2 regions of the Litchfieldia luteola genome follow, and region 2 is predicted to be linked to the other one. Evidence: predicted binding sites of a transcription regulator. Region 2 holds the regulator's gene; the other holds the start of a gene.
The links. Region 2 encodes LexA, which represses DNA repair genes until DNA is damaged. Its sites were predicted from a motif close to CGAACATATGTTCG; they were not measured.
Positions count from the first base shown of each region.

Region 1: the regulator LexA is predicted to act here: its motif matches at 7,995-8,008, upstream of uvrB (excinuclease ABC subunit UvrB).

Region 1 is NZ_JAGGKM010000005.1:328,668-340,037, forward strand. Features, by position in the region: gene J2Z26_RS16065 (YjiH family protein) at 1-848, opposite strand, end outside; gene J2Z26_RS16070 (sensor domain-containing protein) at 1,063-3,348, shown strand; gene J2Z26_RS16075 (hypothetical protein) at 3,427-3,804, shown strand; gene J2Z26_RS16080 (HAD family hydrolase) at 3,830-4,480, shown strand; gene J2Z26_RS16085 (hypothetical protein) at 4,549-4,860, shown strand; gene J2Z26_RS16090 (GNAT family N-acetyltransferase) at 4,902-5,405, opposite strand; gene J2Z26_RS16095 (winged helix-turn-helix domain-containing protein) at 5,428-6,039, opposite strand; gene J2Z26_RS16100 (MFS transporter) at 6,056-7,336, opposite strand; gene J2Z26_RS16105 (DUF2198 family protein) at 7,553-7,780, shown strand; gene uvrB (excinuclease ABC subunit UvrB) at 8,158-10,137, shown strand; gene uvrA (excinuclease ABC subunit UvrA) at 10,145-11,370, shown strand, end outside.
Region 2 is NZ_JAGGKM010000002.1:230,552-241,921, forward strand. Features, by position in the region: gene J2Z26_RS05990 (ABC transporter ATP-binding protein) at 1-82, opposite strand, end outside; gene J2Z26_RS05995 (ABC transporter transmembrane domain-containing protein) at 85-1,833, opposite strand; gene J2Z26_RS06000 (YneF family protein) at 1,939-2,160, opposite strand; gene sirA (sporulation inhibitor of replication protein SirA) at 2,260-2,700, opposite strand; gene tkt (transketolase) at 2,907-4,913, opposite strand; gene J2Z26_RS06015 (DUF896 domain-containing protein) at 5,097-5,327, opposite strand; gene yneA (cell division suppressor protein YneA) at 5,452-5,775, opposite strand; gene lexA (transcriptional repressor LexA) at 5,937-6,560, shown strand; gene glnA (type I glutamate--ammonia ligase) at 6,662-7,996, opposite strand; gene J2Z26_RS06035 (MerR family transcriptional regulator) at 8,043-8,441, opposite strand; gene J2Z26_RS06040 (methionine gamma-lyase family protein) at 8,570-9,838, opposite strand; gene hflX (GTPase HflX) at 9,851-11,116, opposite strand; gene J2Z26_RS06050 (trimeric intracellular cation channel family protein) at 11,283-11,370, shown strand, end outside.

The DNA.
Region 1 (11,370 bases), on a different contig from region 2:
TCATAATACGTATCAGGTTTTCGTGACAAAGGAGGAATTCTTGGGCAGATGATTGCAGCAACCAATCCTGCAACCACAATTGATAAATAAAAAGGGCCAAACATATGCTCAAGATCCATATAGGCAATGATTACAATTGTAAAGGTAATGGAAACGACCGAGAAAGTTGTTCCTATCACAGCTGCTTCTCGTTTTGTATAATATCCTTCCTCATACTGCTTTGTCGTTAGTAGGACACCAATTGTTCCATCTCCTAACCAGGATGCTAAACAATCAATAGAGGACCTACCAGGTAAAGTGAAAAGAGGACGCATGATTTTTTTAAGCATTGCTCCACATAAATCCAATAAGCCAAAGTCGAGCAATAACGGTAAAAGTAAACCCGCAAATAAAAACACGGAGAATAGAACAGGTATAAGTTCAAATAGTAATAATCCTCCAGTTACATCTGACCAAATCCATTCAGGCCCGATTCGAAATAAGGCCATTATCGAAAATACCATTCCGATGAGTCTTGCAATCAACCAAAAGGTAGAAACTTTAAAAAGTTTACTAAAGAAAATAGATTTCGTAATAAATCTTGGTTTTACTAAGCTTGTGAAGAGAGAGAGTACAACCGCAAGAACGACGAAAGCTGTCGCAATATAAGGCAATGAATCTGAAAGGATCGCTTGGACCTGCTTGGCTAAAATTGCAACCGGAATGGTTACGCCTTCCTCATATGGAAAGGGTATAACAAACAGAATAATACCAATGGCAGATGGAATAAAAAATTGTAAAAAACCACTTGTACTAATTGACCTGTTTAATTCGACTTGGCCTTTATTTTTCAATCCCTCGTTTTCCATGCAATTCACCTCAATACATTTAAGTTTTGTAAAAAACTAGTCATTATTCATTTATTTTTATTCGACTGCATTTGATAATCTTCATTCTTTTAGGACAATATACCTGTTTTTATGACTTATATCCCACATTTATATTGCCAAATGAATTTAGTTCCATATAAGATAGAATTATGAAATAACTTCTAGAGTAAGCTTAATCTAAGGTGGGGGAAAAATGGGGAAGCCAGGCTTTTCATTTAATATGAAAAAAACAATGCTTTTAATGATAGTAGCAATTCTGATTGGTTTCGTAGTATCTCATGAATTATTTGAAGACACGATCCATAGCCTAGGATTACCTGTTTTATTAGAGCTGTCAATTGAGTTTTTACTTTTTATCGCAATAAGTATCCCCTTCTTCTACTTCATGGTATTTAGGGACTTACAAAACAGGAAGACAGAAGATGAGACACTGTTAGATGAATATGCTACATATAAAATGATTTTAGAGAATTCGCCGTCGGCAGCGTTTATCTATGGTGATAAGGGTTTTATCTACATAAGTCCAACATTCTGTTCTACTCTTGGGTATGAATCAGATGAGATTATAGGGAAAACATTTGGTGAGATTCCTTTTATAAACAAAAAAACAGTAGATTTACTGCTTGAAAATCGTAAGAGGCGTGCGATTAATGAGGAAGTTCCGCAAGCTTATAATATTCCGGCCATACGAAAGGACGGAACGGATATCATTCTTGAATTGCGTCCTACTTGGTCCCTTTTTAAAGGACAACCAGTTACAATTGGAACACTTGTTGATGTAACGGAGAAAGTTTTAATTGGAAAGCAAAAGAAAGAAAATGAAAATAAATATAAATCGCTTTTTGAAAACAATATGGATGCAGCCTTTGTTATTGATAATAAAGGGCTTGTGGTTGAAGCCAATTCAAGAGCACTTGAAATGACTAAACAAACAAAAGAAGAAATCAAAGGAAAGTCCTTTATTCAATACATTGCATCGTCTGATTCTGCAGTTGCGTCGGAGAAATTTAAGTATGTCTTACAGGGTCAACCATTACATCATGAATTCAATGTAATCATTAAAGGTAAAAAGTATTTGTATGATGTGAGCGTTGTTCCGATCATTGTTGAAGAAGGGATAAAGGGAATCTTTTGTTTAGCACGTGATGTGACTGAACAACGAAAGTCAGATGAGTTAATAAAATGGTTAGCCTATCACGATTCCATGACCAGCTTGCCAAATCGACATTATTTTATCGATCAATTAGAACTTAAAATGAACTATTGTGATACACATATGGATTCCCTCGCCTTATTCTATCTAGATTTAGATCGAGTGAAAATCATTAATGACAATCTAGGTCATCAAATCGGGGATATGTATCTAAAAGAAGCGAGTGTTCGTTTAAAGAATTTTGTTAAAGGTAAAGGCTTAATATCGAGATTTGGCGGTGATGAGTTCGCACTACTGTTGCCATCTGTCTCAAAAGAAGAAGCTGACAGCATTGCACAAGAAATTTTACACATCTTCGCTGAACCATTCGTAATAGGTGGACAAATTGTTCCTGGAAACACTAGCATTGGAGTTGCTATTTATCCAGGTGAAGCACAAGATGTACAAGCATTACTACGCGAGGCAGATAAGGCGCTTTATGTTGTGAAAAAGAGTGGTGGTGGAAACTATCGTATTTATGAGGAAACGATGGAACGTGCAAATAGCTATCGTTTTGGATTACAAAGTGATTTTAAACGTGCGCTACACGATGAGGAATTTTACTTAGTTTATCAGCCAAAAGTAAATGCAAATACAGGGAGTATTTCGGGAGTGGAAGCACTACTCCGTTGGAATAAAAACAATCAGGAATTGATTCCCCCAGCAGATTTTATCCCATTAGCTGAGGAGACAGGATTCATTGTACCTCTTGGCGAATGGGTCATTAAAAGAGCATGTGAACAAAATAAGCAGTGGCAAGATGCGGGCTTTACACCAATCCGTATTGCTGTCAATGTGTCTGCGGTACAATTTCAACGCTCCAAAATGGATGAGATAGTCGAAAGAATATTAGCAGAAACAGGTCTTGAACCACAGTGGTTAGAAATTGAAATTACAGAGGGTACATTAATGGTACAAGATGAGTTCACGATTCGATCGATAACAAGACTTAAAGAGTTAGGGGTTATTATTGCACTAGATGATTTTGGAACAGGTTACTCATCGATGCAATATTTAAAGCAATTCCGACTTCATTCATTAAAAGTGGACCGATCCTTTATTCAAGACTTACATGAGCATCATGATCGTGCTGCCATTACCGAAGCAATCACCCAACTTGCCCATGGGCTTGGAATGAGTGTAGTTGCTGAAGGTGTAGAAAAGGATGAAGAGCTAGAATTCGTCAAATCAATTGGTGCTGATGAAATTCAGGGCTATTACATCTCAAGACCACTTTCAAAAGAAGATTTTGAATCCTACTTACAGTCGGATAGTAAAGTTAGTTAAAAAACTAGTGTAATAACTAGTTTTTTCTACTTTAACAAGTTCTAACTCAGTAAATCACTAGATAGGAGTGAATAATCCATGAAAATTAATGAGCTAATCGAACGAATTAATAAATGTATGGATGATTTAGATTTAATTACAGCACGAAAGTACATTGAAGAGAATGAACAACTTCTATCAGAGTATGATTATAAAAGGCTTTTAAAAAAGAATGCACGAGAACTTTTAGATTTTCTTATTGATCAAAAAAATAACCCAGAACATCAGCCTTTAACAAGAGAAGAAAAATCTATGATACTTGCTGTCAATACCTATGCAACGAAATTCGATATTAGAGGTGTCAAACTTACAATATCGAAACGAGAACACCTTTTGCTGAAGAAACAGGTAATAGATTATTTAAATGCAGATGCAAAAGCTTTGTTAGAGGGTATGAATTTAATCGAAAAGAGGTAAGTAGGGGGAGAGGGTAGGCATGTCAATCAAAGGAGTCATTTTTGATTTTGATGGATTAATTGTTGATACAGAGTCAATTTGGTATGAGGTTTATAAAGAGACTGTATTAGAATATGGAGTCGAGTTGGCCTTAGAGGAATTTGCAAAAGTGATTGGAACAACGGATGAAGTGCTTTATGCCTATCTTGAGAAACATGCAACCAAGCCATTTACAAGAGATGATATAGAAAAAGCTGCCCACGAACTATATAAAACGAAAATAGATACCCTTACCCTTAGAGAAGGTGTAGAAGAATACCTAAAGGAAGCAAAGGAATTAGGATTGAAAATAGGACTCGCATCTAGCTCTAGTCGTGCTTGGGTTACAAGCTATCTAAAAAAATACAAGATTCTTGAATACTTTGAAGTGATAAGAACAAAAGATGACGTAGCAAAAGTTAAGCCTGACCCTGAGCTATATATTCAAGCACTAAAAGGCCTTGATATAGCTCCTGAAGAAGCTATTGCTTTTGAAGATTCAGTTAACGGCTCTACAGCAGCAATTAAAGCAGGAATATCATGCGTCATTGTTCCAAATCCAGTAACAGAACAGCTAGCTTTTACTTCTTATAGCTATAGACTTTCTTCCATGAATGAAATGCCACTTTCTACTTTATTGGATAAAATAAACAAGTAACATATTTTTTCATTTCTTGCTCAAACTAACCTTAGTAAATTTCACTATGAGGAGTTGGGTAAGAAAACATGATTTTCTACGCTTGCGTCAAATACGATGAGTCACACCCCGATACATATCATGGCATTGAAGTAACCACACTCGGAGATTCATATGATGTTGTTGCATCGTTTGAATCGTATGACCCGTTACAAGACTATCGTAACTTTGCGAGCTGGTCTGAGAGTATTGGGGAGGACAATGTCGGAATTTGCGATACGTTAAAGCATTTTGCAAAGGATTACAAGAGTGTAAATTCTGATGCATCAACTGAAATGCTGTCTATGATTTATGGAGATCATCAACATTGTGATGGAGAATATGGAGATGTAGCTCAATAATCTTAAAAGAGTAAGCAATAGACTGTGCTTACTCTTTATTTTTACACGATATACTCATAATATCTTTCATTCATTTGTGTATCTTCACACCATTTTTCCTCGTTAAATGAGAAGTTAAGTTTCTCAAGAATTTTCCATGATCCGATATTTTCAACTGCAGCACTGGCTATCACTTTTTTAGGTTTAAGCTTTTCAATAGTATAAGGAAAAATAGATTTGGCTGCTTCATAGGCATAGCCTTTCCCCCAAGTATCTTGGCGGTAGTGATATAAAAATTCTAAGACATCTTCTTCACCTGTTTTTTGAAAACCGCAAATGCCAATTAAGTCATTTGTTTCTTTTTCAACGACCGGAAAAAGTGTTGTATAACCAAAGGTATCTTGGAATCGAATGTATGATGAGACTGTCTGCTCCACTTCCTCCTTAGTCATTCCACCTGCACAATAGTGCATCGTTTCATTGTTTCCCCAAAAGAGGAATGCTTTTTCAGCATCATTTTGTTCCCAATTTCTTAAGATCAGTCGTTCTGTTTGAAGTATTAACATAATAGCCTCCTAAATGGCTCATTTATTCAAGATTCTCAGCATCGTCATTCTTATAACTCAATACCAAGAATGTGTACTTTGATTTTTTTTCAAGTTCTTCTTTTGTCATGGAAAACTGATTTCCCATTTCCTCTGCTATATCTTTCTTAACTTCCGCCTTATCCCTAATGGCATATACCATATTGGAATTGGCCTCAAGCCATTCTTTCCCGGTTAAATCAGAAAAATTTATGGATAAACTTACTTGTTTTTCATAAGAATCTTTGTTGTTTTTTAGTTCAGAAGATAGCAATCTTAAACCAGGTTCAAGTAATCTCATAACCTCAGCCATCACTGTATCAGAATGTTCAGCTAAGAGAGATTTGTCTAGTTCGAATGCATCAAAGCCAGATACAGATTTGTAGTATTTCTCGATTAAGTTACCTTGCTGACGAGTTTCAACCAACTCTAGTAGTCCTGCATCTTCAAGCTTTTTTACATGATAATAAAGTCTTGATGGCTTTTCATTCAATGCTTCTGCAATTTGTGTAACAGTAACTGGTTCATCTTTTGCTATATCAAAAATATTTCTTCTCCTTGGATCCATGAGAATTTTTGCAAGTTCAATATCGGTAATTTTTTTACTACTAGCCATATTAAGACCTCCACAATTAATCTATAACAAGTTCAGCATTTTCTGGTGCAACCGTAGGAGTAGCTTGATTATTAGGTTTAATTTTGTGTAGCTCTTTGTATCCTTTAAGAAATGGAAAAGCAATTACTGAGAAGATTAGCAGTATTCCAGATATCGCGGTTCCATTTAAAACGCCAGCTACACCTGCTAACCAGCCACCTGCAAGTAAACCAATCATTTGGGATGCGCTTGCAGTAACACCTAATAGCGCTGAGCCTCTTCCTCTAAAATAAGCGGGTGTTGTTCCTAAAAATAAACTACTTAAAGGTACGTTGATTAACGTATTAATAACCCCTACCATTATACACCATATATAGATTGGACCGATTCCAAACGCTAATCTTGCTTCATTTAATGGAAGAACTAAAATCATCCAAGACCCCATAATCATTGTTCCTAGTAGTAATAGATTACTAGGTCTAATTAGTTTTAGAAGAAGTGGTCCAATGACAATTGCACCAGCAATGGCCCCGACACCTATTGCAGATTCTAGCAAACCAAAGTGGGCAGGTGTTACTTCGAATACATTTGTTAAAACCGCAACAAGATTTGTATTCAATACCCCAGCAACTAGTGTTACAGGAATAAGAAGGATGAGTAGGAAACGTAAAGCAGGAATGCCTGTTACTTGTTTCACACCAGATACGATAGACTCAAAGTAGTTTTCTTGTGCATTTTGAGTAGTGTCTTGCTTGGCTCTGACTATTGGCAAAGTTAAGATGAGTAGAGCTGATAATAAGAATGTTATGGCATCAAGGAAAAAGATACTAGTAAAGTTATTCATTAACATTAGCACACCACCAATTGATGGGCCGATAATATCCATTGCTGCTCGTGTACCTTGTGACAAGCCAATCGCAGCTTGAATATTCTTTTCACCAACTAAGTCCGGTATAGAAGCCGAACGTGCTGGATCAAATAGAGCGGATCCAATTCCTTGAAGAGCAATTAGAGTGATTAGGATTGGCACTGAGTCATGAAAAGGAATCATCAATAAAATGATCATCATTCTGTACAAATCTGAGATTACCATCAACCATTTTCTTGAATATTTGTCTGCTAAGGGGCCAAAGAAAATACCGAAAACGGCTGTAGGAAGTAGTTGTGCAAATATAACAAGACCAATCATTAGTGGATCTTTAGATAATGTGGCAATTAAATAGATTACTGCAATTCTTGTGATTCCATCTCCTAAGTGTGAAATCACCTGTGCAAGCCAAAAACGGAAAAATTCCTTATTTTTTAAAAGTTGAAGCATTTTAAAAACACTCCTTTAAATTTTTATTTACCGTTAAAATTTATTTTAGTGATAAATATAATTTAAATGGTTTGGATGAAAATGTAAATAGGTATTTAAGAAATAATGGAAAATAATTTATTTACCTATTTTTTTGTTGATCCAATATACAATCTTCCTTTTTAAAACAAACTTATTGTATAGTAGAGTTATGGAATTAGGGAGAGGGTTATCCATATGTTGATAAAATTATTACTTGCGTTGATTCTTCCATGCTTATTAGTCATTCTGTTTACGAGAGTAACTTATAGCTTATATGTAGGAACTCTATTAACAATCTTGCTACTTGTAGCGTCCGTATATCAGGGCTACACTGACTCAATCTTAATTGGTGTAGTTGATGTGATTTCATTAGCAGCGGGATATATCTATTCGAAAAAAATGGTAGAAGGATATAAAGGATAAATAAAGCAGTGGCTTCCGTTGAGGAAATGCCGCTGTTTTTTTTTGAAAAAGAGTTGATTTTTCCAATTAAATAGAAATACTTACCTGTATTCTATAAATACTTAATTCAAACGTTTAAATACTTAACTTAATCGTGAAAATACTTACCTGAAGAGAGTACTTACTTTCCTAAAACAGGTAAATACTTTCCTTAAAAAAAATACTCACAAAAAATCGAATATCAGTTCGTGTTTTTGGTGATTTTTACTAAAGTTGTGGTACAATATTTTTACAACAAGATCGGACCTTATTTTTCAGCCTAGAAAAGGTATCAAATGCAAATCTGAATTGAAACTAATACTAACAATAGATCAACATTTCCGAATGGAGGCTTTTTTGTGAAGGATCAATTTGAGTTAGTCTCAAAGTATTCACCACAAGGCGATCAGCCAAGAGCAATCAAACAAATTATCGAAGGAATTAATGCAGGAAAGAAACATCAAACCTTATTAGGGGCTACTGGAACTGGAAAAACCTTTACGATTTCAAACGTAATCAAAGAACTAAATCGACCAACCCTCATCATTGCCCATAACAAAACATTAGCAGGTCAGCTTTATAGTGAGTTCAAAGAATTCTTCCCGAATAATGCGGTTGAATACTTTGTTAGTTACTACGATTACTATCAACCTGAGGCTTATGTTCCATCGTCTGATACATTTATTGAAAAAGATTCGAGTGTCAATGATGAGATTGATAAACTTCGTCACTCTGCTACTTCTGCCTTATTCGAGCGTCGAGATGTCATCATCATTGCGAGTGTTTCCTGTATTTATGGTCTAGGTTCGCCAGAAGAATACAAAGAGCTTGTCGTTTCCCTACGAGTGGGAATGGAGCTTGAGCGAAATCAATTATTACATAAGCTAGTAGATGTTCAATATGAACGAAATGATATCGACTTCCGACGTGGGACTTTCCGTGTGCGCGGTGATGTGGTAGAGATATTCCCAGCATCTAAAGATGAGCACTGTATTCGAATTGAATTTTTTGGAGACGAAATTGAAAGAATTCGTGAAGTAGATGCATTGACTGGTGAAATTCTCGGAGACCGTGATCATGTTGCAATTTTCCCGGCATCCCACTTCGTTACCCGTGAGGAAAAAATGCAAATTGCCATTAAAAATATTGAAGTGGAGCTAGAGGAACGTTTAAAAGAATTTCGAGATAATGGAAAATTACTGGAAGCGCAACGGATAGAGCAACGCACAAAGTATGACCTTGAGATGATGCGTGAAATGGGCTTTTGCTCAGGAATTGAGAACTATTCACGCCATTTAACCTTAAGGCCATCAGGGTCCACTCCATATACGTTAATGGACTTCTTTCCAAGGGATCTGTTAATCGTCATTGATGAATCACACGTAACAATCCCGCAAATTCGTGGGATGTTTAACGGTGACCAGGCAAGGAAACAGGTACTAGTAGATCATGGTTTCCGTTTACCATCTGCCATGGATAATCGTCCACTACGGTTTGAAGAATTCGAAAACCATATTGACCAAATTGTTTATGTTTCAGCAACACCTGGTCCCTACGAGCTTGAAAAAACACCAGAGGTTGTACAACAAATCATAAGACCAACTGGATTACTTGATCCACCAATTGATGTTCGACCAATCCAAGGTCAAATTGATGATCTACTGGGTGAAATTCAGGAAAGGGTTGAGAAAAACGAACGTGTGTTAATAACCACCTTGACGAAAAAAATGTCTGAGGACCTAACAAATTACTTAAAAGACATTGGGATTAAAGTGAACTATTTGCACTCAGAAATTAAGACATTAGAACGTATTGAAATTATTCGAGATCTTCGTTTAGGTAAATATGATGTGTTAGTTGGAATTAATCTATTAAGAGAAGGTCTGGATATTCCAGAGGTTTCACTTGTAGCCATTTTAGATGCAGACAAAGAAGGCTTCCTGCGCTCAGAGAGATCACTAATTCAAACCATTGGTCGTGCAGCGCGTAACGCGAACGGAAGGGTTATTATGTATGCTGATAAAATGACGAACTCAATGGAGATTGCAATAAGAGAAACGGGACGACGTCGAGAAATACAAGAGGAATACAATAGAAAGCACGGAATTACACCACAGACGATTAAGAAGGATGTTCATAATCTCATCAAAGCTACTCATGCTGCTGAGGTTACAGAAGACTACGATGCAACTCCGAAGCTATCAAATTTAACGAAGAAAGAACGAGAAAAAGTAATCAAGGATTTAGAAGTAGAAATGAAAGAGGCAGCAAAAGCGCTTGACTTTGAACGAGCAGCAGAGCTTCGTGATCTTCTATTAGTGCTAAAGGCGGAAGGATGACAGTAGTATGGCAATGGATAAAATTATCGTAAAGGGAGCAAGGGCTCATAATCTAAAAAATGTCGATGTCACGATACCCAGAGATAAGCTAGTTGTCCTAACTGGCTTATCTGGCTCAGGGAAATCTTCACTCGCATTTGATACGATTTATGCAGAAGGTCAACGCCGCTATGTTGAATCACTTTCAGCCTATGCTCGTCAATTTCTAGGGCAAATGGATAAGCCAGATGTAGACGCAATTGAAGGTTTATCACCAGCAATTTCAATTGATCAAAAAACAACAAGCCGTAACCCCAGGTCAACTGTCGGTACGGTTACTGAAATTTATGATTACTTAAGATTATTGTTTGCAAGAGTAGGAAGGCCAACCTGTCCCAAACATCATATCGAAATCACCTCTCAAACAATTGAGCAGATGGTGGATCGCATTATGGAATATTCTGAGCGTACGAAGCTTCAGGTGTTGGCACCTGTAGTATCTGGACGTAAAGGTACACATGTAAAAGTGTTAGAAGATGTTAAAAAACAAGGCTATGTACGTGTTCGTGTAAATGGTGAAATGCAAGAACTCTCAGATGATATTGAACTTGAAAAAAATAAGAAGCATTCCATTGAAGTGGTTATTGACCGTATTGTAGTTAAAGAAGGTGTTGAATCGCGTTTAGCTGATTCGTTAGAGGCTGCCTTAAAGCTTGGTGAAGGACGAGTCATTATTGATGTAATGGAACAAGAGGAATTACTCTTCTCAGAACTACATGCATGTCCCCAATGTGGATTTTCAATTGGTGAATTAGAGCCGAAAATGTTCTCTTTTAACAGTCCGTTTGGAGCATGTCCGGAATGTGATGGTCTTGGTTCAAAACTGGAGGTAGATGTTGATCTAGTCATTCCTAACTGGGATCTTACATTACGGCAGCATGCCATTGCACCATGGGCACCAACAAGTTCACAATATTATCCACAGTTATTAGAATCAGTCTGCAATCATTACGGAATTGATTTAGATATACCAGCAAAGGATATTCCAAAACATCTAATGGATAAAATTTTGTACGGAAGTGATGGAGAAGAAATCTATTTCCGCTATGAAAATGATTTTGGACAAGTCCGTGAGAACTATGTAGCCTTTGAAGGTATCATTAAGAATGTTGAACGACGCTATCATGATACAAGCTCCGACTATATCCGTGAGCAAATGGAAAAATACATGGCACAGCAGCCTTGCCCAGGCTG
Region 2 (11,370 bases):
ACTCTTTCTTATATTTCTTTGTATAGGAAAGAAGTCGAAAAAGCACTTGTCGTTGTTGTTTTGAAGTTAATGTTTTATTCATGATCACATACCTCCATGTTCTACAAGTGCTTCTAATTGTTGACGATGATACATTTCTTTATACCATCCTTGTTCATTCATTAATTCATCATGTGTGCCCTTTTGAACAATTCTACCATCTTCTAATACAACTATTACATTTGCATGCGCAATAGCACTTAAACGATGAGATGTGATAATAGTTGTTTTACCCTCTCTCGTTTGTTTTAGGGCAGATAATATCATTTCTTCTGTTTTTGCATCAACTGCTGACAATGAATCGTCTAGTATCAAAACCTCTGGATTTACTATAAGTGCTCTAGCGATGGATATACGCTGTTTTTGTCCACCTGAAAGAGAAACACCTCTTTCTCCTACCATTGTCTCGTAACCTTCTGTAAAACTGACGATATCCTCATGGATTGAAGCAAGTTCTGCTGCCTGTATTATCTCTTGGTAGGTTGCATTTGGTTTAGCAAAAGCTATATTATCAGCAATTGTTGCAGAAAATAAGAAGTGATCTTGTGGGACATAACCGATTCCTTTTCTTAATGCTTCTAATGAATAAGTAGAAATTGAATGCTTACCAAATGTTATTTCTCCTTTATACCCTTCGAACTCTCTAATTAATAGTTTAAGCAGTGTTGTCTTTCCTGCACCTGTCTTACCAACAATCCCTAATGTCTCACCCTGTCTTAACGTTATTTGTATATCATTTAAGGTGATCTGTTCGTCCGAAAAAGCAAATTCCTTGATAGCATAGATAATATTACCGGAAGGTTGTTCATTCAATACTTCTTCACTATCTTTAATATCTACCTTCTCATTTAAAAGGCTAGAAACACGATCATAGGAGGCTCTCCCACGTTCAACAATATTAAACAGCCATCCGAAAGCTAACATTGGCCATATTAATAAACCCAAATATGTTGTAAACGAAATAAGTTGGCCTAATGTCATTTCATCAGTAAGTACAAAATAAGAACCAAAGGAAACTGCAAGGAAAAAAGAGAACCCCACAATCAATGAAATTGTCGGATCGAATAAGGCATCAATTTTAGCTACTTTCATATTCTTTCTAACAACTTCAGCGGATTCCTCACGAAAAGAATCAACATCATCCTGCTCATATCCAAACGTTTTTAACACTTTGATACCACTTACGCTTTCCTGAACTTTATCATTTAAAGATGAAAAAGCCTCCTGAGCCTTATGAAATCGTTTATGTAACAATGTACCATACCAACTTGTAGATAGTGCCATTAATGGCATTGGAATTAAACTAATGAGTGTAAGCTTCCAACTAATCGTTGCAGCCATCATAATTAATACAAATCCACCAGTAACTAAAGAATCGACCAAGGTCAGTACACCTGCACCCGCTGTCTGCTGAACAGCTTGAATATCGTTGGTCGAATGGGCCATAAGATCACCAATTCTACGCCTTTGGTAGAAGGATTGAGACATCTTAGTGAAGTGGCTATATAATTTTTCTCTTAACAATCGAGCTAACCTAACTGAAGCCCCAAATAGCATAATTCTCCAAAAAAATCGAACGATATAAACAGTAGTTGCTACAACCAACAATAGTCCAAGCCAGTTAGTAAGAATCTTCGTTGTTAACTGACCTTCAACAATTAAGTCTACGACCTTCCCAATGACAAATGGAGGGACTAGCTCTAATAAAGCTACGACACACAATAAAGAAATTCCTATCAAGTACGATTTCTTTTCTTGTTTAAAAAACCACATTAAATCTTTAAAAACTCGCATAAACTTTCCCCCACAACAACTTTTAAACGCTTAAATAGTTTATCAAATATTTAGAAAACAAGAAAGAAAAAAATAAAGACACTCAGTGACGAGTGCCTGTCCATCTTACTTATCCATTTGACCGTTCATTGCTTTTAGCATTTGATTGATTTTCTTTTGCGATGGTTTCATTCCCATTTGCATCATCATTACCTTAAGCATTTGCTCATTGATCGGTGGATTTTTCTTTAAGTAGTTCATCATGTATTTACGTGCAATGAAAAATCCTAGGGCTACCCCAGCAAGAAGTGCTAGAATACCTACTAGAATCGGTACCCAAATACCCATATTTCTTCCTCCTTCATGTTGTCTACATTACAGTGTACTAGACCAAGTGTAATTATACAATATTTGTTTACTAATTTCTCTATATTTTATAACATGTTTTCACACAAATTTTCTTTCTTTAATAGGGTTTAACCAACCATGGCGTTGTAATGTGAAATCCATCGCCAAAAAGCAGGAGTCATACTTTCTTAATACTTCAAAGAAAATGGTTTCAGCTTCATAACTGCCAGATGACTCTAGCAAAAGATATCGGTCATGTACTACTAGTCTCGCCTCACTATTGTTACTATTTATCATCAGTTTATGTACATTTCGCTCATTCAGGTAATCTGTTCGTTTTCTTAAAAGGCTATCAATACATTGGTGGATATGTAAAGTAGGAATTGGTCTAGTCACATAGTCGATTTGCTTTCGTAATTGAGCCTTATGTTTATTTTCAGCATTTTCACATTCACGGAAAAGTTCATAAATTTTCGTTTCACGACCGAAATAATGACTAGCAATTTCCTCTTCTATCAAATAAATATGATATCGTCGCATTCCCATCGCTCCCCGGTAATGTATAGTACTTCCATTATACAGGACAAGAAAAATTGATATTGTCTGAAAATGGAGAAAATATAGCACTACTTTTGTCGAAAACACCCGAAAGCGAAAGAAGTGCCAACTATTTACTCTATCATCAAGGTCCGTTTGATTTAAACATGCTTAATGTAAGTAATAATTGGCACTTTTTAAAGGAAATCCTATTTATTTAAAATTTTTCTCATTCGTGCTACAACATTCTGCACTGAGAATCCATACTCTTCCATAATTTTCGGTCCAGGAGCGGAAGCGCCAAAGTCATTAATTGCCAGCACTTCCCCCTCATCACCAGTATACTTTTCCCAGCCAAGCGATGATGCCATTTCAATTCCAAGACGTTTTTTAACTGACTTAGGTATTACTGAGTCTTTATATTCTTGAGTTTGTTGTTCAAAACGATCCCATGAAGGCATACTTACAACTGATACGTGAATTCCCTGGCCTGCTAGTTCTTGTTGAGCGCTGACCGCAAGATTTACCTCAGAACCAGAAGCGAGTAAAATCCCTTCAGGGTTATTATTTTGTGCCTCTGAAACAACATAAGCACCTTTTTTAACACCCTCATAGGCCTTTTCCCTTGTACCAGGAAGTGTCGGCAAATTTTGACGCGTTAGGACTAGTACGGTTGGCTTATCCGTTGACTCCACAGCTAATCTCCAAGCAGCAACTGTTTCATTACCATCTGCTGGACGAATAACTCCAAGGTGTGGCATTGCACGCAATGAAGGAAGCTGCTCAATAGGCTCATGAGTAGGTCCATCTTCTCCAACTGCAATGCTGTCATGTGTGAATACATAAGTAACCGGAAGTTTCATTAAAGCAGCCAATCGAATAGCAGGTCGTAAGTAATCAGAGAATACGAAGAATGTACCTCCATAAACTTTCACCCCACCATGTAGTGCCATTCCGTTAAGAGCAGCACCCATCGCAAACTCACGAACACCAAACCAAATGTTACGGCCACTATAATCTTCTGGAGTGAAATCATTTGCACCTTTAATCATTGTGTTGTTAGATCCAGCAAGGTCTGCTGATCCCCCAAAGAATTGTGGAACATGATTGGCGATAGCATTTAATGCTTCACCAGAGGATGCACGCGAAGCAAGGCTCTTTCCTACCTCATAAGTGGGTAATTGAGTTTCCCAGCCTTCTGGTAGTTTTCCGGAAATCGCTGCATCTAATTGATTACCTAGCTCGGGATATTTTTCTTTATACTGAGAGAACAATTGATTCCATTCTTGTTCTTTCTTTTTACCTGGCTCAAGGATTGTTGAATGGAAATGTGAGTAAACCTCTTCAGGAACATGAAAATCATTATCAAAAGTCCAATTGTAGGTTTCTTTGGTAAGTTTTGTCTCATCTACTCCTAAAGGTGCGCCATGAACTCCTGATGTACCAGCTCTGTTTGGCGATCCGTATCCAATTGTAGTCTTAACTTCAATTAAAGTAGGACGGGATAGATCCCCTTTTGCCTCTTCAATTGCCCTTGAAATCTCCTCAATACTATTTCCATCTTCTACACGGATATATTGCCAGCCATATGAATCAAAACGCTTCTGAACACTCTCTGAGAATGAGCGATCTAAATCCCCATCCAAAGAGATGTCATTTGAATCATATAAAACAACTAATTTTCCTAATTTCAGGTGGCCAGCTAGTGACGCAGCCTCAGCAGAAACACCTTCCATTAAATCACCATCACCACAAATACTATATGTAAAATGATCAACTACTTCAAAACTTTCTTTATTATAGGTTTTAGCCAAGTGACGTTCTGCCATCGCCATACCAACCGCCATCGCAATACCTTGTCCAAGTGGACCAGTTGTTGCATCTACTCCAGGGGTATGACCAAATTCAGGATGTCCAGGCGTTTTACTACCCCATTGTCTGAATCCTTTTAAATCGTCAATCGAAAGCTCATATCCACTTAAGTGTAATAAACTATAAAGTAACATTGAACCATGGCCAGCAGATAATACAAATCGGTCACGATTAAACCATTCAGGGTTGCTTGGACTAATGTTCATGTGTTGTGTCCATAGTGAATATGCCATAGGCGCGGCACCCATCGGCATTCCCGGATGACCTGAATTTGCCTTTTCAATCGCGTCAATTGATAGTGTACGAATCGAACCAATTGCCAAATCTTCAATAGTATGTGTCATTTGTAACGTTCATCCTTTCTAATAAAACCTCTATGTATACTCTACTATCATATATTGACGAAGAAAAATGCACAACTCTTCTTCACTGAATTGTCAAGATTTAATTTCATCGCCAATATGAGTAGTATGCACAATAAATAAGAATACATAGCATAATACCTATGTATTCTTCCAATAAATAATTTAATTTAATCGTTGATTTTTACTCTTTTTTAGCTTTTCAGGAGTAACGTCTGTACCAGTTGGATCAACAATTTTTACGGTATGAAGAGTATCTGTCATTGAATTTCTAAAGGTTTGTATATATTCTTTACGTAATCCTTGCTGCTCAACCACTTCTTCAGGAGTTAAGCCTTCATTTTTTGATTTTTTTGAAAGCTCATTAATTCGAGCAATTTTTTCTTTTGATAGCATGTTGAAAACCCCTCTTAGAACATTTATGGATAGTTTCCATCTTACTAAAGTAAGGTGGGGTTTACAAGCTATCAGACTTATAGAATTCTTTTGCCCTCAAATTTTAACTATACTTTGTAATAGCTTATTCACTTGCATATGTATGAAGTTTATCAAGATCTTCGATGGATTTAATTGGAATGAAAAGTGTATCGCCTGGCTTTAATTGATTTGAGTCTACCCCGTTATTTGTTTCTACCCAAATAACAAAGTCAGAAAAACTAAGGTTGTGCTGTTCTTTAAATGCGTTGTTTATTTCCCATAAAGTATCACCATGATTTATTGTAATCTCTAGATAACTCTCTTGGTTATGTGTTTTTATAGTAGAATCACTAATTGCAAAAGACATAGCGATTAATAAAAATGTAAATAAAACATAATAGATTCCTGATATTTTTCTTTCTTTCATATTAATTACCCCCAACACGAATATTTGTTCGTATGTTTATATTTACAGTATAATACGAACAAACGTTTTGAGTCAACGTCTTTTTTCGAACTTATGTTTGTACTAATAGGAAAATCATGCTATAATCTAGTTAATTAATAGAAGATACGAGGTGCAAGCGTATGACAAAAATATCAAAGAGGCAACAGGATATCTTAAACTTTATTAAAGAAGAAGTTAAAGCAAAAGGATATCCGCCTTCTGTTCGTGAAATTGGAGAGGCAGTCGGTCTAGCGTCTAGTTCAACAGTTCATGGTCATTTATCTAGGTTAGAAAGTAAAGGATTGATTCGTAGAGATCCTACCAAACCTAGAGCAATTGAAATACTAGAACTAGACTCATCTAGCCATATTCCCAAAAGCAACGTAATAAACGTTCCAATTATCGGTAAGGTTACTGCAGGGCTCCCTATAACAGCCGTTGAAAATATCGAAGAGTTTTTCCCACTACCAGATCGGTTTGTATCTCCTGACGACAATGTATTCATGTTAGAAATTATGGGGGAAAGTATGATTGAAGCCGGAATTCTTGATGGAGATTTAGTTATCGTACGCCAACAACAAACAGCCAATAATGGAGATATTGTTGTAGCTATGACTGAGGATGATGAGGCAACGGTTAAGCGTTTCTTTAAAGAGAAGGACTATATTCGTTTGCAACCTGAGAATTCAAGTTTAGAACCTATTATCCTACGAAATGTCTCAATCTTAGGAAAGGTAATTGGTGTATATCGTACAGTTCACTAAGCAAAAAGGAAGACTGCTATAATCATGCGGTCTTCCTTTTTTATGGTTTATGAGATTATATTATAAAAGGCCTCCTAACATAGTCAGGAGGCAGATATTTTTTAGTACATTGACATATATTGTTCTCTTTCCCAAGGATGAACCTGCGTACGGAACATATCCCATTCAATCTCTTTAGCTTCTACAAAGTGTTCGAATAAGTGTTCGCCTAGTGCATTTATGATAACTTCGTCTTTTTTAAGCTGATCAAGAGCTTGAGCTAAAGTCGCTGGAAGATCTTCAATTCCTGCTTCTAGACGCTCTGCTTTGTTCATTACATAAATATTACGATCAATAGGTGCTGGAGGAGTTAATTTATTCTTAATTCCATCAAGGCCAGCAGCTAAAAGTACTGCCATAGCTAAATATGGGTTCGCTGCAGGGTCTACACTTCTAACCTCAACACGAGTACTTACTCCACGTGAAGCAGGAATACGAATAAGTGGACTTCTATTACGAGCAGACCACGCTACATAACAAGGTGCTTCATAACCAGGAACTAAACGCTTATATGAATTTACAGTAGGGTTTGTTACAGCTGTAAATCCAGGTGCATGCTTAAGGACACCAGCAATAAATTGACGAGCAGTATCACTAAGTTCTAAATTACCTGAAGTGTCATAGAATGCATTTTTTCCGTTACTAAATAATGAAACGTTACAGTGCATTCCTGATCCATTCACTCCGAATAATGGTTTTGGCATGAACGTAGCATGAAGCCCATGTTTACGAGCAATTGTTTTTACTACTAATTTGAAAGTTTGAATATCATCACATGCTTTTAATGCATTTGCATATTTAAAATCAATTTCGTGTTGACCAGGTGCTACTTCGTGGTGAGAAGCTTCAACTTCAAAGCCCATCTCTTCTAGTTCCAGTACGATATCACGACGACAATTTTCACCTAAGTCCGTTGGAGCAAGGTCAAAATAACCACCATTATCATTCAATTCTAGAGTAGGTTCACCTTTTGCATCTAATTTGAATAAGAAGAATTCTGGCTCTGGCCCTAAGTTAAAATCTGTAAATCCTAATTCTTCCATCTCTTTTAACATGCGTTTTAAATTCGTACGTGGATCACCTGCAAATGGTGTTCCATCTGCATTATAGATATCACAAATTAGTCGTGCTACCTTCCCTTTTTCGGCAGTCCAAGGGAAGATTACCCAAGTATCTAAATCTGGAAATAGATACATATCAGATTCTTCAATTCTAACAAATCCTTCAATTGATGAACCATCAAACATCATTTTATTATCAAGTGCTTTTTCAAGTTGGCTAACTGGAATCTCAACATTCTTAATTGTCCCAAGGATATCCGTAAATTGTAGACGAATATACTTAACATTTTCTTCCTTTACAATGCGAAAAATATCTTCTTTAGAAAACTTTGCCATATTAATACTTCCCCCTTAAAAATTTTAAAATGTATTGCGTAATCAATTAATGAAAAAATCTAGACATATCACCTTGTCTTAAGGTAGATCTGTTAAACCTTCCTGCATCAATTAATTCTGCTTTTAATAGTTTCCTCAATTCGATATCAGATAGGTCTTTTTTAACTGGCTTATCTTCAATCATTTTTTGTTGTTCTACTTGCTTTTTCATTTCAAAGAGTTGTTTGATTCCAGCTAAGTTTACCCCTTGCTCAATTAATTTCTTAATCTCAAGGAGACGGTCAACATCATTAAAGGAAAACATCCTTCTATTACCTTCTGTCCTTGCCGGAAAAATTAATTTATTTTCTTCATAGTAGCGGATTTGCCGAGCAGACAACTCTGTTAATTGCATCACTATTCCGATTGGAAACAAAGGCATAGATCGTCTCATGTCGTCACTCACAGCAGTTCCTCCTTTTTCCTTGTATAACCACATTATATGTCATGTCAGAAAAAGTGTCAACATCATGTAAGGAAATCTAACATGGTTTTTTAAAAAAATAAAAAGGACAACTTAAGTTATCCTTTTCCTTAAATTTTTATTAACTTTTTAGAAATTAATTGATCTATTGCAGTACATATTGCAATTTTCACATGGGAATATGTTAATCCCCCCTGTACATAAGCTACGTATGGTGGTCGAAGTGGTCCGTCTGCAGTTAGTTCGATACTCGCACCTTGAATGAAGGTACCAGCTGCCATTATAACGTCATCTTCGTAACCAGGCATGTACGCAGGGTAAGGTGTTACATGAGAATTGATAGGCGAAGTATATTGAATTGACTGACAAAAGGCAACCATCATGTCTCTGTCATTAAACTGCACAGATTGTATCAAGTCTGTTCTCTCACTGTCCCATTTCGGATGGGTATTTAGGCCAATTTCCTCTAAAATTGCAGAGGTAAAGATTGCTCCTTTTAATGCTTGTCCCACAACATGTGGTGCAAGAAAAAATCCTTGATACATTTCCTGCAAGCTATATAGAGACGCACCCGCTTCTGCACCAATGCCCGGTGAGGTCATTCGGTAGGAACACGCTTCAACATATTCTTTCTTCCCTACAATGTAACCCCCTGTTTTAGCAAGACCGCCACCTGGGTTTTTAATAAGTGAGCCCGCCATCAAATCAGCTCCAACATGACAAGGTTCAAGCTCTTCCACGAATTCTCCATAGCAGTTATCAACAAAAACGACAACATCAGGATTTATTTCTTTAACGAATGATATCATTTCTTTTATTTGCTCTATTGTAAAGGATGGTCTTGTCGCATATCCTTTTGATCGTTGAATTCCTATCATTTTTGTATTACTCTTCATTGCCTTTTGAACAGCTTCAAAGTCTACAGTGCCCTCTTCTGTTAAATAAACCGTATTATAGCTAATATTAAATTCCTTCAACGAACCTACACCAGTACCACGTAACCCCACAATTTCCTCGAGTGTATCATAAGGCCGGCCTGTAATATATAGCAATTCATCATTAGGGCGCAAAATTCCGAATAAGGAGATGGAAATAGCATGAGTCCCTGAGATAATTTGGGGTCTAACAAGAGCAGTTTCCCCTCCAAGCACATCTGCGTACACCTTCTCAAGTGTATCTCTCCCAATATCATCATACCCATATCCTGTAGACGGAATGAAGTGTGAGTCGCTCACCTTATACTTTTGTAAACTTTTTATTACTCGATACTGATTTACCTCTATTCTTTGATCTACCTGTTTGTGTTGCTCGACAATTTTTTCTTCTACCTTTGATACTAAACGTTTTAAAAATTCCCCATTATTTAATTGTGCAAACATCATTTTCTCCTTTTACGCTTGAAAATTCTTTAGTTGTCCAGTTAGTGAGTGACTAGGCAAAATAAATCCATTACACTCGTACATTTCAGTACTATCATTATAATGTAAATCCTTAAGAATCGTATCACTTTTTAAGCTAGCTAGTAATTTTCCTTCTGTACTAGGTAATGAAACTCGGTATTCGTTCATCATATGAATCATTTCATCTTCTACCTTTAACTTAAGGTCAAGGAGATCATTTTGATCAAATGCACTTATAATAATCGAATCACTAGTCGAACTCGGGACAAAATCAGGGTGTTTCTTGTCTGCTTTATTATAGACAGTAACAATAGGTATTCCCTCAACCTTAAGTTCATCCAAAATCTCATATACTGTTTTTTCATGATTAAATGAATCTGGATTTGACGAATCAACAACATGGAGGATTAAGTCGGCCTCTTTAACCTCCTCTAAGGTTGATCTAAAGGCTGCTACCAATGCCGTAGGCAAGTCTTGAATAAATCCTACCGTATCTGTCAATAAGGTTGTTAATCCACATGGTAGGATCATCTTTCTTGTCATCGGATCAAGTGTTGCGAACAAGAGGTTTTCTTCAAATGTTCCCGCTTCTGTTATCCGATTAAACACTGTTGATTTTCCTGCATTTGTATATCCAACTAGGGCAATTTGATAGGCATTATTTTTCTTCCTGCGCTCACGATATCGTTCTCTATGCTCAACTATGACGGATAACTGTTGTTTAATATCATCAAGCCGTCTACGAATATGCCTCCTGTCAGATTCAAGCTTAGTTTCACCTGGACCTCTTGTACCAATACCTCCCCCTAAACGAGACAACTGAAGCCCCTTACCTACGAGACGCGGAAGTAAATACTGTAGTTGAGCAAGCTCTACCTGCAGTTTACCTTCCTTGGAATTCGCTCTTGAAGCAAAAATATCTAATATTAACTGTGTCCGATCAATAACACGAGCTTGTAACTTTTCCGACAGATTTCTCACCTGACTTGGAGAAAGCTCATCATTGAAAATTATGATATCTGGTTGTAGTTCACTTTCTAGGTTGACTAATTCTTCAACCTTTCCTTTCCCTATATATGTAGCAGAATGCCTTCTCTCTCTCTTTTGAGTAAGAATTGCCACTACCTGACCTTTTGCTGTCTTAGTTAATGATTGAAGTTCCTCAAGAGAATATTCAAAACGTGTTTCATCCATATCGGCTAATTGACATCCAACTAAGATTACCCTCTCTTGCTCAGTGTTTTGTACTTGATTCACAGACTTTCCTTCTTTCCTATAAAATTCATATAAACATCTTAACAAAACTAAGGCAAATAAACTAATTATATATATATATATAATAAACTGTTGCAATATAATGTCTTTGTAGATATTATCTAATATGGAATCGACATCTATGAGTGTATCGGAAAGGAAAATTGTGATGACTTGGGATGTACTAAGTATTATTGGAACAATTGCGTTTGCTGTAAGTGGAGCTATTGTTGCATTAGAGGAAGAGTATGACATTC